One region of the Mesobacillus subterraneus genome, then DNA from elsewhere that is predicted to be linked to it. Evidence: predicted binding sites of a transcription regulator. Region 1 holds the regulator's gene; the other holds the start of a gene.
The links. The regulator Rex, encoded in region 1, represses fermentation and respiration genes when NADH is low (regulators of the CRP and FNR family bind a similar motif). The targets are predictions, from matches to a motif close to TTGTGAAATATTTCACAA.
Positions count from the first base shown of each region.

Region 2: a site for Rex is predicted at 4,871-4,888, ahead of LC048_RS18785 (YknW family membrane protein). Genes of this name have one in related genera too.

Region 1 is NZ_CP129019.1:4,157,406-4,165,604, forward strand. It holds gene groL (chaperonin GroEL) at 1-1,159, opposite strand, end outside; gene groES (co-chaperone GroES) at 1,371-1,655, opposite strand; gene LC048_RS21620 (CPBP family intramembrane glutamic endopeptidase) at 2,038-2,769, shown strand; gene LC048_RS21625 (YdiK family protein) at 2,773-2,973, shown strand; gene LC048_RS21630 (redox-sensing transcriptional repressor Rex) at 2,998-3,663, opposite strand; gene moaC (cyclic pyranopterin monophosphate synthase MoaC) at 3,691-4,185, opposite strand; gene LC048_RS21640 (ABC-F family ATP-binding cassette domain-containing protein) at 4,358-6,286, shown strand; gene tsaD (tRNA (adenosine(37)-N6)-threonylcarbamoyltransferase complex transferase subunit TsaD) at 6,792-7,811, opposite strand; gene rimI (ribosomal protein S18-alanine N-acetyltransferase) at 7,811-8,199, opposite strand, start outside.
Region 2 is NZ_CP129019.1:3,602,162-3,610,360, reverse strand. It holds gene LC048_RS18820 (polyphosphate polymerase domain-containing protein) at 1-340, shown strand, start outside; gene LC048_RS18815 (DUF4956 domain-containing protein) at 458-1,135, shown strand; gene LC048_RS18810 (hypothetical protein) at 1,348-1,473, opposite strand; gene LC048_RS18805 (hypothetical protein) at 1,470-1,595, opposite strand; gene LC048_RS18800 (putative glycoside hydrolase) at 1,647-2,474, opposite strand; partial or broken gene LC048_RS18795 (ABC transporter ATP-binding protein) at 2,593-4,327, opposite strand; gene LC048_RS18790 (ABC transporter) at 4,503-4,742, shown strand; gene LC048_RS18785 (YknW family membrane protein) at 4,943-5,608, shown strand; gene LC048_RS18780 (efflux RND transporter periplasmic adaptor subunit) at 5,611-6,729, shown strand; gene LC048_RS18775 (ABC transporter ATP-binding protein) at 6,726-7,418, shown strand; gene LC048_RS18770 (ABC transporter permease) at 7,415-8,199, shown strand, end outside.

The DNA.
Region 1 (8,199 bases):
ATTCAGTTTCAGTAGCAGCACCAACCTTGATGACTGCAACACCGCCAGCTAGCTTAGCAAGGCGCTCTTGCAGCTTTTCACGGTCAAATTCAGAAGTTGTTTCTTCCATTTGAACGCGGATCTGGTTTACGCGGCTTGCGATTTGAGCGCTGTCTCCAGCACCTTCAACGATTGTTGTGTTTTCTTTCGTAACCACCACTTTAGAAGCGCGTCCAAGAGAAGTGATTGTAGCAGTCTTAAGGTCACGTCCAAGCTCTTCAGTGATCACTTCACCGCCAGTTAATGCAGCGATGTCTTCAAGCATAGCCTTACGGCGGTCACCAAAGCCAGGAGCTTTAACAGCTACTGCGTTGAATGTTCCGCGAAGCTTGTTGACTACTAATGTAGCAAGTGCTTCACCTTCAACATCTTCAGCAACAAGCAATAATGGCTTGCCTTGCTGTACAACCTGCTCAAGAACAGGAAGGATTTCCTGGATGCTGCCGATTTTCTTGTCAGTGATCAAGATATATGGGTTTTCAAGAACTGCTTCCATCTTGTCAGAATCAGTTACCATGTAAGGAGATGCATATCCGCGGTCGAACTGCATACCTTCAACAACGTCCAATTCTGTAGTGAAGCCTTTAGATTCTTCGATTGTGATAACGCCGTCGTTGCCAACGCGCTCCATCGCTTCAGCAATTAATTGGCCAACTTCTTCGTCAGCAGCAGAAATCGCAGCAACTTGTGCGATAGAAGCTTTGCCTTCGATTGGCTTAGAGATAGCCTTCAGCTCTTCAACAGCTGTAATAACAGCCTTCTCCATACCTTTGCGGATGCCCATTGGGTTAGCGCCGGCAGTTACGTTCTTAAGACCTTCACGAATCATCGCTTGAGCAAGAACTGTTGCAGTAGTTGTACCGTCACCAGCAACGTCGTTCGTCTTGCTCGCTACTTCAGCAACAAGCTTAGCACCCATGTTTTCGAATGCATCTTCAAGCTCGATTTCTTTTGCGATTGTTACGCCATCGTTCGTGATAAGCGGTGAACCGAATTTCTTCTCAAGAACCACGTTGCGTCCCTTTGGTCCAAGAGTTACTTTTACTGCATTTGCAAGAGAGTCAACCCCGCGAAGCATCGCGCGGCGTGCTTCTTCACTGAACTTAATTTCTTTTGCCATTGTAGAAAGACCTCCTCAGAATTTTTAATTTATATGTTATCCCACTACACTTTTGTTAGTGTCTAGCTCGAGCGCCTAGTCCCTCGAGTCGCTTGTCTAGCTGCGGCTCCTAACTCCTCGAGTTGCTTCGGTCCAGCCAATGAAGTCAAAGAACGACTTCACTGTCAGGACCTCCAGCGCTTGTCGGATTTGGGCAGTCGCCTGCGCTTTTCTATTCCACTACTGCTAGAATGTCGTTTTCACGTAGGATCAGGTACTCAGTTCCCTGGTACTTCACTTCTGTGCCTGCGTATTTTGAGAAGATAATGCGGTTACCGACTTCAACTTCAAGAGCAATGCGCTCACCGTTTTCAAGTACACGGCCAGTTCCAACAGCTACGACTTTACCTTCTTGAGGTTTTTCTTTCGCTGTGTCGGGTAAAACGATACCGCTTGCAGTTTTTTCTTCAGACTCAACAAGCTCGATAATAATGCGATCTCCTAGTGGCTTGATCAAGTGAAACAACCTCCTCAAATTATATGTAGAATTTTTTATTAGCACTCTCCTCGATAGAGTGCTAACACAATTTATATAATAATGAATCTCAATTTTTTTTGCAAGTGTGAAGCCTAACTTTTTTTATAAAATTCAGCAGTTAAATCTAACCTCTTTCCCTTCGACAGCAAGTCCTATATTTCGTGCTTTGGAAGTATGCCTGGCAAAAAAAGGACACCTTAAAGAGTATGCCAGTTCAAAGGAATTTTAACCAAAACATTCAAATGACACCCTGATATTTGAACTTTCCTGATGATTACTAGTAAAATGGATAGATAACATTCTTTATTAAAGATTTTATGGCATACACATAAACCGATCCGAATAGAAGGAGATTATCCTATTGAAAAAGGAATACTGGTACGTCATTATTGCCTATATTGCCATGCAGCTTTCTAGCTTGATTGGCATCCCGATTGTTGCCATTATCGGAGCTGCAATGGGAAAAAGCCTTGAGGAAATGGAGACACTCTCAATTCCATACTGGCTCGTAATCAGCTTTTCACTGACACTTGTGATCGTGCTTCTGCTTCTAAGGAAAGAACGCAAGACAGAGGCTGACCTACGTGATGCTTCATCTCCGGCAAGTTCTGCTGCCTGGGCTTTCGCAGGTGTATTCCTTGCTCTGTTCGCACAATCAATAGCTGCCAACATCGAAAATATGCTTGGCATCGAAATGGGCTCGGAGAATACACAGGAAATCATTAAACTGATTGAAATGTTCCCAGTCATCATTTTGGTCAGCTCAATTATCGGCCCAATATTAGAGGAAATCGTCTTTCGTAAAATCATATTTGGCAGTCTGCATAAGAAAATGAATTTCTTTTTCTCCGCGCTGATCAGCTCTGTCATTTTTGCGCTTGCGCATATGGAGCCGGAGCATGTGATCCTGTACTCAGCGATGGGCTTCACCTTTGCTTTCCTTTATGTCAAAACGAAACGGATCATCGTGCCGATAATCGCCCACGTTACTATGAATACAATGGTTGTCCTGCTTCAATCTGTATTTAGGGAAGACATTGAGAGAATGATAAAAGAAGCAGAGAAAATTCAAAGCTTTATTGGGGGATTTTAAGTTATGAAGCAATCGCCTTTATTCTCAGGCATTGTCTACATCTTGTTAGGCAGCTTGTTTACCTATTTTGCCATCCAGAATGTAACCGAGACAGGCTGGGGATTCTTTAGCTATTTACTTGTTGCCCTAGCCACGTTCGATTTTGGATCAGGCATTAGAATGATCATGTTCCATTTCAAACTGAAGAATGTACAGAAAAAATAGCTCCTTCAGCAAGGAGCTATTTTTTTATTCCACTGATTCAGTTGTTTCCGTATCTGTTGGATAATGTTTTAAGAAATAAATCAATGACTGCAATTCAACCGCCAAATCAATGTGATGGATTCTGATGGAAGGCGGCACATTCAGCCTTGCCGGCGTGAAGTTCAGAATTCCCTTGATATTCGCCTGCACCAATCGGTCTGTTATCGGCTGTGCTACCGCTGAAGGAACAGTCAAGATAGCCACCTGGATTCCTTCCTCGACGACAACCCTGTCAAGATCATCCATGTGATACACTGCCACGTCGCCGATCTTCGTGTTAACCTTACCAGGATCCACATCAAAAGCAATCTCAATTTTAGTATTATTGTTTTTTGAAAAATTATAATTCAAAAATGCTGTTCCCAGATTACCGACACCAATCAAGGCAACCTTCGTCAGTTCATCCTGATCCAATGTCTTACGGAAAAAGGAAAGCAGGTAATTCACATTGTAGCCGTATCCCTTTTTACCTAAAGCTCCAAAGTAGGAAAAATCTCTTCGGATTGTTGCTGAATCCACTTTTACCGCTTCACTTAGCTCCGCGGATGATACCCTTTGCTTTCCTGAAGAATGCAAGTTCAATAAGAACCGGTAATACAGTGGCAAACGTTTTGCGGTTGCCTGCGGAATCTTCATAGCATCATTCGTCATTCTCCATCCTCCACCCTGTCCGTATTTCTATCTCAACTTTTCTTCTCTCTTGAAATCACCGTTTTTACCGCCGGTTTTTTCGACCAGATACGTCTTGCCAATCACCATGCCTTTATCAACGGCCTTGCACATATCATAAACAGTCAGCGCACATGCTGAAGCTGCTGTTAACGCTTCCATTTCTACACCTGTATTCCCTTTTGTTTTTACAGCTGCGGCGATATTTAAGATATAGTCATTACCATTTTGCTCCCAATCGAATGAAAGGTCAATCCCTGTCAAAGGAATAGGGTGGCACATTGGGATGATTTCAGATGTCTTTTTTGCTGCCATGATGCCCGCTACCTGCGCGACAGCCAGTACATCCCCTTTTTTCATCTTATTTTCAGTGATTCTACTATATATATCTTCGTTCACGGTTATGCTTGAATGGGCGACTGCTGTGCGGACCGTCTCTGGTTTTTCACTGACATCGACCATTTTCGCTCTGCCCTCTTCATTAAAGTGAGTAAATTCTGCCATATGTAAGCTCCTTTCTATCAAATGATACACTATTTTGTCAAACTTGTGTGTGAACTTTGTTTCAGTATTCACAATACTCAGGGTTACACTATCCCCCTATCGCAGTTCACACATATTGCCGTGCCTATATTATTGAGTTACACTATCTCTAAGGCAATAGAGGTGAAAAATAATGATTTTATTACAGGTTAATCAGCTATCAAAATATTTTGCTGCTGATCTTATTTTATCGAATATAAAGTTTGAAATACAGACCAACGACCGTGTCGCGCTTGTTGGAAGGAATGGCGCAGGAAAATCAACCCTGCTGAAGATCATCGCCGGGTATGAAGCTCATGATGGCGGTGAAATCATCCGTCCTAAAGGGACAATGATTGGCTATCTCGCTCAGAATACCGGACTTGAATCCGAAAAAAGCATCTGGGATGAAATGCTGGCTGTTTTTGACCATCTGCACAGCATGGAAAAAGACTTACGCAGATTGGAAGAAAAAATGTCGGATCCTGACATTCTCTCCAACCAGACAGAATACGACAGGGTTTTGAAAGATTATGACTTGCTTCAGGTTCAGTTCAAGGAAAAAGGCGGCTACCAGTATGAAGCCGATATTCGTTCCGTCCTGCACGGTCTGAACTTCCATTCTTTTGATTATTCCACAAAAATATCCACTTTAAGCGGTGGACAGAAAACTAGACTCGCATTGGCGAAGCTTTTGTTGACCCGTCCGGATATTTTGATTCTAGATGAACCGACGAACCACCTGGATATTGACACGCTGTCCTGGCTTGAGCAGTATTTGCAGGGCTATAACGGAGCCATTCTGATCGTTTCACACGATCGCTACTTCCTTGATAAGGTTGTGAACCAGGTTTATGAAATCTCTCGTCACCAGCTGACGAAGTTTCCTGGCAATTACAGCTCGTATTTAGAACAGAAAGCCGCGAATTACGAACGTGATCTGAAACTTTTTGAGAAACAGCAGGATGAGATCAACAAGCTTCAGGATTTTATCCAGAGGAACCTGGCCAGGGCATCTACAACCAAGCGTGCTCAGAGCCGCCGGAAACAGCTTGAAAAAATAGACCGCATGGACAGGCCCAAGGGCGATGAAAAATCCGCCTCATTCAGCTTTCAAATCGAACGCCAGAGCGGTAATGATGTTCTCAAAGCCGATACACTTGCTGTCGGGTATCAGAATGATATCGTATCAGAAAATATCACGTTCAATCTTTCACGTGGAGACAGCACGGCACTGGTTGGACCGAATGGCGTTGGTAAATCAACTTTATTAAAAACAATTGTTGAGAAACTGCCTTCGATTACAGGGAATATTCAATACGGTTCCAATGTATCGATTGGCTACTATGATCAGGAACAGGCAGAGCTTAGCTCGAACAAAAAGGTGTTGAATGAACTCTGGGATGAATACCCATTGAAGTCCGAAAAAGAGATACGTACAGTCCTGGGGAACTTCTTATTCTCAGGAGACGATGTCCTAAAAATCGTTTCCACCCTGAGCGGTGGCGAAAAAGCGCGCTTGGCACTTGCCAAGCTGATGCTGCAATATTCAAATTTCCTTATTTTGGATGAGCCAACAAACCACCTCGACCTTGATAGCAAAGAAGTCCTTGAGAATGCACTTATTGATTATCCAGGTACCATCCTGTTCGTCTCACATGACCGCTATTTTATCAACAGGATTGCGACAAAGGTCCTTGAGCTAGACCGTGGTGGCTCAACTGAATACCTTGGCGATTACGATTATTACGTAGAGAAAAAGCTTGAGCAGGAAGAGCTGAAAGCACTGGCCGAGCAGGCCGCCAAAGCTTCAGGAAGTGCTGTGGACAACTCAAAGCAAGACAAGACCTCCTACCAACAGGACAAAGAAGCCAAAAAACTCGAACGCCAGCGCAAACGCCGCATGGAAGAAGTGGAAGCAAGAATTGAACAGCTAGAGTTGGAAGTCGCTGAATATGAAGAATTGCTTTGTGATCCTGAAATCTTCCAGGATCACGAAAAAGCTGGAGAAATCAATAGCAAAATTGAAGCCACAAAAGAGACACTCGATGAATTGATGGAAGAGTGGACAGAGCTGGCTTAGTATTTAGAAAAAACCGGGCATGGTTGTGTCCGGTTTTTTGTACAGAAAATCCATTCTAGACCTAAGCTTAATTTAGTCTCATATAAAATTGGAAAAAAACAAATGAAATTTCCAATTCGCTATAAAAATGTGATTTTCGCTATATTATTTTCGTTTTCGCTATAAAAATTAGATTTTCACTATATTATCAAGAATTTCGCTATAAAAATTAGATTTTCGCTATAAAAGTGATTTTAATTGTTTAAATTGTTGTCTACATTCAACTTCTCTTTTGTAAAATGGCATTGAAAATCATTTTTTATATTAAATTCTTTAATTTTCCTCCAAATAATCCACAAAAAAGTCCCGATTTAAAAACCGGGACTTTTTGTTCACATAGTTATTCATATAGTAAAGATTGATTTATAGCTTATCCAGAGAGTTTTCCACATTATACACAATTGTGTAGGTAAAACACCCACATATCCACAGAAGAGTCTGACAACATTTTTTTTCATTTACGACTTTAGTTGTGGATAGTTATCTCTAGACCTGGATTTCCATTCAAAGTTAAATCGGCGCGTTGGCCTTTTTCATAAAAAACACTTCCTGCAGCTGCAATCATCGCAGCATTATCTGTGCATAAAGACAATGGTGGAATAACAATTTCCACATCTGAATCAGCAAAATCTGTGGATAATTTCTCCCTCAAACCTCTATTCGCCGCAACTCCTCCAGCAAGCAGAACCTGTTTTACTCCATATTCCTTCACAGCTTTTTGAGTTTTAGTGACAAGTACATCTATAACGCTTGCCTGGAAACTGGCTGCTAGTTCTTCAGGAGCAATTTCTTCACCCTTTTGCCTTGCGTTATGCACAACATTGATCACAGCCGATTTCAGCCCGCTAAAGCTAAAATCATAAGAGCCTTCCTCTAGCCATGCACGGGGGAGGTCAATTGTCGCCTTTCCTTCATGAGCAAGTCTGTCGATATGCGGCCCACCCGGATATGGAAGATGCAATGTCCTTGCAACCTTATCATAGGCTTCACCTGCTGCGTCATCCCTTGTCTCGCCAATAACCTCGAAATGACCGTGCTCCTTCATATATACGAGCTCCGTGTGCCCGCCAGAAACTACAAGTGACAGCAGCGGGAAGTTCATCTCCGTTACAAGCCGGTTCGCATAAATATGGCCGGCAATATGATGTACACCAATCAGTGGAATGCCATTCGCAAACGCCAGCGCTTTGGCTGCGTTTACCCCGATTAATAATGCACCCACCAGGCCTGGTCCTTTCGTTACCGCAATGGCATCCAGGTCTTTAATATCCACATTTGCCTGTGCTAATGCTTCTTCTAATACAAGCGTAATCTGTTCAACATGATGCCTTGATGCAATCTCTGGAACTACGCCGCCGAATCGCTTATGACTCTCAATCTGAGAGGCGACGACATTCGCAAGGATTTCCCGTCCATTTTTCACAATCGCTATAGCCGTCTCATCACAGCTCGTCTCTATTCCCATTATTAATTGATCTTTTGTCATTATAAATTCACCCACATTACTAAAGCGTCTTCCATATTGTCTGTATAATACTGTTTTCTAATAGCCCCTTCTTCAAATCCAAACTTGCGATAAAGTTTTTGGGCCCTTCCATTGCTAACCCTGACTTCAAGCGTCACTCTTAATACGCCGAACTCACGAGCCAGTTCCATTACCTTGCCCATAAGCGCCCCACCCAGCTTCAATCCTCTGTATTCCGGAAGCACGGCAATATTTGTAATATGTGCCTCATCAATGATGATCCACACTCCACAGTAGCCGACTACCTTCTGGTCCACTTCTACTATTAGATACTGTGCAAACTGATTCTTCGTCAATTCATTGAAAAATGCTTCCCTGCTCCATGGAATGGTAAAGGAATTAACCTCTA
Region 2 (8,199 bases), 560 kb from region 1:
AAGCAGGTTTGGTGATATCGTCGAAAAAACGACAGCCTCTATTAATATGGATATCTATCATCAGCTGCTCAGCGGTAACTTTTCAATTTTAGGCGAAATGGAGGATCCCTCTGCAAAGGATTTCTACCTGTTAAGCAGGTCGCAGTTGATGAGGCCTGCAGTTATTGTTGATTATATAAGGGAAGCCTATGTCGACCCTTTCCATGATATCCGGATCACTTTTGACAAACAGCTGAATTCGGTATGGAATACGCACGATCTGTTCGATGAGCACGCAGTTGGCAGAGAGGTATTACAGGACGGAGTGATCATAATGGAAGTGAAATACAGGCATTTTTAGCCAGAATCACTTCAGTCTGTCCTCCAGCTTGGCAGCTATGAGAGACAGGCGATATCCAAGTATGTCCTGTGCCGCGAAGAACGGATCAAGCAATTTAAAGAGTGAGTGGGGAAGAAAATGGAACAGACCAACTTTAACGATATCGTAAAAAAGAGTTTTTTGAATGTGGAGGCCTTTCAACAGCTTCCATTCTTGAACATCCTTATCGGATTACTGATTTCTTTTGCTATGGGGATGTTCATTTATTATATTTATAAAAAGACATACCGAGGCGTTGTCTATAGTGATAGTTATAATATCAGCCTTGTACTGATGACCTTGATTACTAGCATTGTCATCATGACAATCAGTACGAATATCGTCCTGTCCTTAGGGATGGTAGGTGCTCTGAGTATTGTCCGCTTCAGGACCGCAGTAAAAGATCCCAGGGATATCGTGTTCATGTTTTGGGCCATTTCTGTCGGTATCGCAGCAGGAGCAGGAATCTTTTCGGTGGCGATCATTGGCTCCCTGTTTGTGGCGGCTGTCGTTTTGCTCATGACAAAGAAAAAGTATAACCATTTCGCCTATCTGCTCATCATCCGCTACCATAACGATAGCCATGAGGGAGTGAAGAAGGAAACCGCGAAAATCGATGCAGTGCTCAAGTCGAAGATCATCCGCCACGATGTGACTGAACTGACAATGGAAGTAATCCTGAAGGTTGATAACACCTCTTTTGTTAACAGACTATCCAGTATCGAAGGGGTAGAGGATGTATCGCTTGTCCAATATAAAGGGGATTATGTGAGTTAACGGTAATTTGGAAAGACGGCAAGAAATAAGTGGAAAAGCCCTTGCACCGATAAGGAGCAAGGGCTTTTCACTATTGTACAGAGAATTCTTAACGAATTTGCTTTTTCAGCTCCTGCTTGGGCTGACCAAGGCGAATGCGCTATTCTCTGTCCAGCTCCAGCGCCTAGCCCCTCGAGACGCTTCGGTCCGCCCAATGAAGTCAAAGAACGACTTCACCGGTCGGCCCTCCAGCGCTTGTCGGGGCTGACCAAGGCGCTTGCGCTATTCTCTGTCCAGCTCCAGCGCCTAGCCCCTCGAGACGCTTCGGTCCGCCCAATGAAGTCAAAGAACGACTTCACCGGTCGGCCCTCCAGCGCTTGTCGGGGCTGACCAAGGCGAATGCGCTATTCTCTGTCCAGCTCCAGCGCCTAGCCCCTCGAGACGCTTCGGTCCGCCCAATGAAGTCAAAGAACGACTTCACCGGTCGGCCCTCCAGCGCTTGTCGGGGCTGACCAAGGCGCTTGCGCTATTCTTATTCCCATTCATTATATATACTTGAATTGTTCTGATATGGAATGAATCCTTGTTTCTTGCTGTATTGTCTGCTTTTTTCATCGGGTGCGACTGTGAAGACAGCAAGCTTCTGTTCTTTTTTGAAAAATTCAATCCAATTTTGACCCCATTCGCTGTTCTCCAATCGGGAAATATCAAAGTTTTCCCACATGATCCCATTCACTAGATTTTTGGTTGTTGTCTTGTAGGTATCGAAGCCCCAGTTCTGTAGAATCAAGATTTCCGGATCCTGCTGTTTAAGGGCCGTAAGCAATTGGAGATAACCATCCCTGAGTTTTTGTTTCGTTTGTTCATCCTTATAAAAATAATCATCAATGTCACCTGCAGTATCAATGAAAATCCCATCCACATCTTTACTCAGGATATGATTTCTGGCATCTGTCAAAAGCAGCTCTTGATAGTGCTTGCTTGATAGATCCATAAGATAGGTGTCCCACTCTTGTATATACTTTTTCTTTTTATCCACGAACAGGTAGTCGGATTCTTCTACTTTTTTCACTAAGCCTTCATTCCACGTCTCCAGCTCCATGACACTTAAATAGCCCAGAACAATTGTCCCGTCCTGTTGTATGGTTTTAATTTGTTCAGAGGTGTATTCATGTGTTTCGATTATCACCATATCGAACTTGCGCATCTCTTCCAATATATTTTCTGTGGGCGATCCATAAAAGATTTTATAATCGCTTATTTTTAATAAACGTTCCTTGTTGCCAAAAAACTGAAACCAGGTGAAGGCAGTCAATAATGGCAACACAATCAGCAAAGTTATTGTCAGCATTTTTTTCATCTCCAAAATCCTCCACTCTAACCTTTGCTAGTATACCATTATTAAAGGTCCCTTCATTTTTATTTTAAAAAAAATGACCGGAATCATGGGGAAGGAATTTCCTCTATAGAATGGACTTTTATGCCAGCTGCTGCTGTGCAAACTCTCTATATAAATCATGTGTTTGGATTAATTCCCGATGGGTGCCGATTCCGGTCACTCTTCCTTTTTCGATAAAAACTATCTTATCTGCATTAACGATGGTGGAGAGCCTGTGTGCAATGACGAATGTCGTCCGGCCATCCATCAGGCGGGTCAATGCTTGCTGGACGATGCCTTCTGATTGGCTGTCGAGGCTGGCGGTGGCTTCGTCCATCATCAGGATTTTCGGATCGCGGAGGAAGGCACGAGCGATTGCAATCCGTTGCCGTTGTCCCCCCAGATAATTTGACGCCACGTTCGCCGACTTCTGTATCAAGTCCTTTTGGGAAATCTGCGATGAATTGGTCGGCATAGGCCATTTTTGCGACCTCCCACAGGCGCTCATCGGGAATTCTGTCTCTGTTGTCCAGCCCATAATATAGGTTTTCACGGATGGTGCCGGCCATCATCGCACTTTCCTGGGAAACATAGCCGATTTGGTTGCGCCATGAGTTTAGCGATAATTCTCGAATCGGCGTGTCACCAATCCGGATTTCTCCTATAGTCGGTTCGTAAAAACGTTCGATAAGCCCAAACATGGTCGTTTTGCCGCCGCCGCTTGGTCCGACGAAAGCAACCATCTGTCCAGGCTGCGCATCCAGCGAAACGTCCTCAATGACGGGTTCTTCCTCACTATAGGCAAAGCTGACATTATCGATGGTGATCGGCAGGTTGCTAATGTCTGTTTCGATGCCTTCCTGGCCTTCTTCAAGTTGCTGATCGAGTATCTCGATAATGCGTTCTGTCGCGCCCTTCGCTTTTTGCAGCTGGGTAAAGAACATCGCGAACGAAGTGATCGGCATGATGATCTGGAACAAGTAAAGCAGGAAGGCGATGAGTGCACCTGTCGACATTGTCCCATTTACTACGCGCATACCGCCGTAGGCAATGATGATGACGATGACGACCATGATCATCAGCTGCATGATCGGACCAATCAACGCGAAGATCCGCGCTTCCTTCAACCCAAAGTTGAACAGCTTATCAATCCCGCCATAGCCATTGTCTTCTTCAATCTTTTCAGCCGTAGAGGCTTTCATTAAGCGGATTTCACCGAGAGTCTGGGTGATATGTCCGGTGAAAACTGCTGTCTCATCCTGCAGCCCGCGTGCGACTTTTGCCATTTTCCTGCCGAGAGGGATCATGATGGCGAGCGTCAGTGGCACGGAAATGAGCATGAGCAAGGTCATTTTCCAATCCATCACGAGTAAAATCACGACAGCACCAATGATGGAGATGATCCCGGTGGCGAAATTGGGAAAATAATTCGTGATCAGTTCCTTGACTATACTCGTATCATTAACAATCCGGCTGACCGTTTCGCCGCTGGACTGCTTGTCAAAGTAACGGACAGGCATGCGGATCAGCTTGGACCACATCTTTTCGCGCAGCCTCGCGACGACCTTTTGCCCAACATAGCTGAGCAGATAGATGGAAATTCCGCTAATCAATGCCTGAATAATGAAGGCAGCGCCAATCGCGATGATGAGCGGAACGCTGATTGCCTCAACCGAAAATCCGTCGACCAGATTTTTCGTCAGAAGCGGAACCACCAGGCCAGCCAGAGTAGTGATGAGACTGGCAGCCATACCGGTGAACAGGGCCGCCTTCGGAATATTTGTCGATAAAATTAAATTGAGGAAAGGCTTTAAACTTGTTTGCTGTTTCTGCATTACAATTCTCCTGTTCATTCTAGTTAATTCCATCATAAACCACTTTCAGTATAGATGAAAATATGGGGGTAAGACATAAATTGATAAGATAATCGCCTCTTTTACCTTTAAAAATAAACAAGCATTCTGGTACATGCATATGATGGAATTGAACAATAGTTTGGAGGTGAAGCATATGAGTAACGGTGTTCATGCTGCGTGCAGTGTGTTCGAATTGTTCCTTGGTGTCCTGGTGGGGGTAGGGTTGATTCTGTTGTCTACTTTTGGATTAGTCGCTGGGGTCCTGGCATTCCTTGGCCCATTGGCTGCTACTATAGGTACAATTATAGGAGTAATTGGTCTAATCGTCGTCATCCTGTTTGCCTACTGCATCATACGAAGGTTATGGCGTTGTTGTTTTGGCGGCCGGTGCTAAAAGATTGAATAATATTGAAGAAACAGTCTCTAATTCTTATTTGAGGCTGTTTTTTTCGTTTGGCTTTCTCCTTGCACGAGAAGGTCTTTTTCAAGGTAATACTCCCAACAAATTATAAAATTGGTTAATTTTGAAACTTTTTACATGCCAGTCTCGTAAAAGGTAAGTCGAAAGGCTTAAAAAGAATGGGAGTGTATGTAATGGAGCAAGAATTGAAAAGCAAAATCGAGAAACCGAGTTTAATAGGGATGTTCTGGAGTCCGGGAGAGCAATTTGATCGGATTAGGAAGAACCCGAAGATCTGGATTCCGCTGATTTTAGTGAGTATTCTGTATGCCATTGGCATGTATCTGATGACATTGTCAATGGATGCCTCTTACCTTGGGCTTGATGGAATGAGTGAGGAAGAAGCCGCCATGGTACTGGCTTTTTCAAAGATTACGGTTGCAATTACAGGAATCCTGACACCAGTGTTCGTAGTGCTGATATCAAGTGCGATTTATATGATTTTTACAAAAATCAGTGGTTCTGATGTAACATTCAAGCAATTATTTTCAATGAATACACATATCATGATCATCGGTGCTGCCGGCCTGTTGCTGAATATGCTCCTTAGGGCGGCGATTGGCGGTAATCCTGAAATCTTCATTACGAGTCTTGCCGGCTTGCTGAATAGTGACCAGGCGGGTGTTCTTGGATCGATCGAGGTATTTTCCATCTGGCAGTCGATTTTGACAGCGATCGGGCTTCAACGTGTTGCGGGTTTGTCAAAAGGATGGGCATGGGGCATTGCCATTGTCTTCTTCCTGATTGGTATCGGCTTCGCCATTATTGGGGCCATGTTCTCTAACACAATGGGTGTCTAATCATGAATAAGAAAATTTGGATTGCCATTGGCGTAGCCGGCCTGGTGCTGCTGATGGCAGGGGTGAGCATTTACAGGCAAGCCTTTGCAAAGGGACCGGAAGTGAAGGTGCAAAATCCGTCGAAGGAAGAAATCGCCGATGAAATCATGATTCCGGGAACTGTCGTACTCGAAGAAGAACAGAAGGTTTACGCTTCACCTGAGAAAGGCAAGCTGGCTGAGATTTTGGTTAAAGAAGGCGAAACGGTCAAAAAAGGTGATGTGTTGGCAAAGTATGATCACAGCGCTTTGAAGCTGGAACTGGAGCGAGTAAAACTTCAGGCAGAATCAGGCTACTTGCGAATCAATCAGCTGGATAAAAAGATAAAAGACGTACGGGAAAAGGAATCTGAGCTCAGCAAGCAAATTGGAAAAAAAGCTGCTAAAGAACAGACTGAAGCGGAAATCGACCAGTTCGAGGCTGAAAAAAGGCTTGCAAACATCGACCTCAGACAGGTGCTGCTCCAGCAGAAGGATACAGAAGCACGTCTGCAAGACTTAGAGATTAAGAGCTCGATAGATGGCGTGGTCCTCCAGGTGAATGAGGAAAGCCCAGCAGATCCTGCGGCGGCAGTGAAGCCAGTAATTCATATTGGGGATCTTGATGCTAAAGGAGCCTCCGGGCTTTTATCCGAGTTTGACAGCATGAAGGTAAAAGAAGGACAGAAGGTCAAGCTTCATTCAGATGTTCTTCCGGAGAAGGAGTGGAATGGTGTCGTAGAGGAAATTGCCGTCTTCCCGGAAGAAACACAATCACAGGCAATGGGTGGTCCTTCTGCCGTACAGTATCCTATTAAGGTGAAAGCAACTGATATGGAGTTGAAGCCAGGATTCCAGCTGATCATGGAAATCGAAACAGAACGCAAACATGCGCTTACGGTTCCGGCAGCGGCTGTCCTGACTGACAAGGATTATGTCTATGTGTTCCTTTTAAAAGAAGGAAAAAGCCACAAGCAGGAGATCGAAACAGGAATCGCTTTTGGCAGTAAAATGGAAGTTATCAGCGGTTTGAGTGAAAAAGATAGGGTCATTGTCAATCCGTCCGACGATTTGAAGGATGGAATGGAAGTGGATGTAAAATGATCGAACTGAAACAAATTACCAAATCCTTCGCAGTCGGCAGGGAAACGATCGATGTTTTAAAAGGGATCGATTTAAGCATTCAGGCAGGAGAATCGGTCGCCATCATGGGACCGTCTGGTTCGGGAAAGTCCACACTGATGAACATCATCGGCTGTCTCGACAAACCGACAACAGGCGAGTATGAGCTGGCTGGAGAAAATGTCTCCCGCTATTTGGATGCAGAACTTGCGAAGGTGAGGAACCAATCCATCGGCTTTGTCTTTCAACAGTTCCATCTGCTGCCGAGGCTGACAGCAGTCCAGAATGTCGAGCTGCCGATGATCTACAGTGGAATTTCGAAAAAGGAGCGCCTGGAGAGGGCGAGGGCTGCCCTTGAAAAGGTCGGCCTCGGTGACCGGATGGACCACTTTCCAAATGCCCTGTCAGGGGGGCAAAAACAGCGAGTGGTCATTGCCAGGTCGATCGTGAATGAACCGAAAATCATTCTCGCTGACGAACCGACCGGCGCACTGGATACGAAAACGAGTCAGACGATCATGGAGCTTTTCACCGGTTTAAATGAGGAAGGCTCAACGATTGTATTGGTCACCCATGAGCGGGAAGTCGCAGAATATGCGCAGCGGACGATCATGGTCAGGGACGGGCTGATTGTCTCTTCCACAAGTACTGGAAGGGGGATCCGCACATGAACATGATGGAAAATCTCCGGATGGCCCTCGGGTCGCTGAAGGCACATAAAATGCGATCGATTTTAACGATGATCGGCATCATCATCGGCGTCGGCGCTGTCATCATTGTGGTGGCGATCGGCCAGGGCGGGGAAGCGATGTTGAAGACCCAGCTAACTGGACCTGGAAACACGATTGAGCTGTTTTACCAGCCGTCTGATGAAGAAATTCAGGCAAATCCCAATATATTCAACGAAGCTGCTTTTGAGCAGGAAGACATCCGCGCGCTCGAAAAAATCCCTGAGATCAAGCAGGTAGTGGCATCGAGCTCGCAGCTCTCGAAGGCTTCCTTCGGTCAAGAAACTGTGGACGCCTCGACCACGGGAGTGAGCCAGGCCTTTTTCGAAATGAACGATATCCAGGCGGAGAAAGGCAGGAGCTTCACGGCAGCTGATTTCCTCGGCGGCAGAAGGGTCGGGATTGTCAGTTACTCGATGCAGGAGGAATTGTTCGGCGGCGAATCACCAGTGGGAAAAGTCATCCGCATCGGTGTGCAGCCGATTGAGATTGTGGGAGTGCTGGAGAAGCCTACCGGGCTATTCGCGTTTGGGGCGATGCAAATTTATGTCCCAGGTAAGACATGGCAAGTGATCTATGGTAAGAATGATTTTACCCAGGTGACACTTCAGGCAGCCTCAGCTGACGAACTGCAGATAGCCGGGAAAAAAGCAGCAGATCTCTTGAACAAAATGCATGACACCAAGGATTCCTACATGGTTATCAATATGGAGGAAATGGCCGA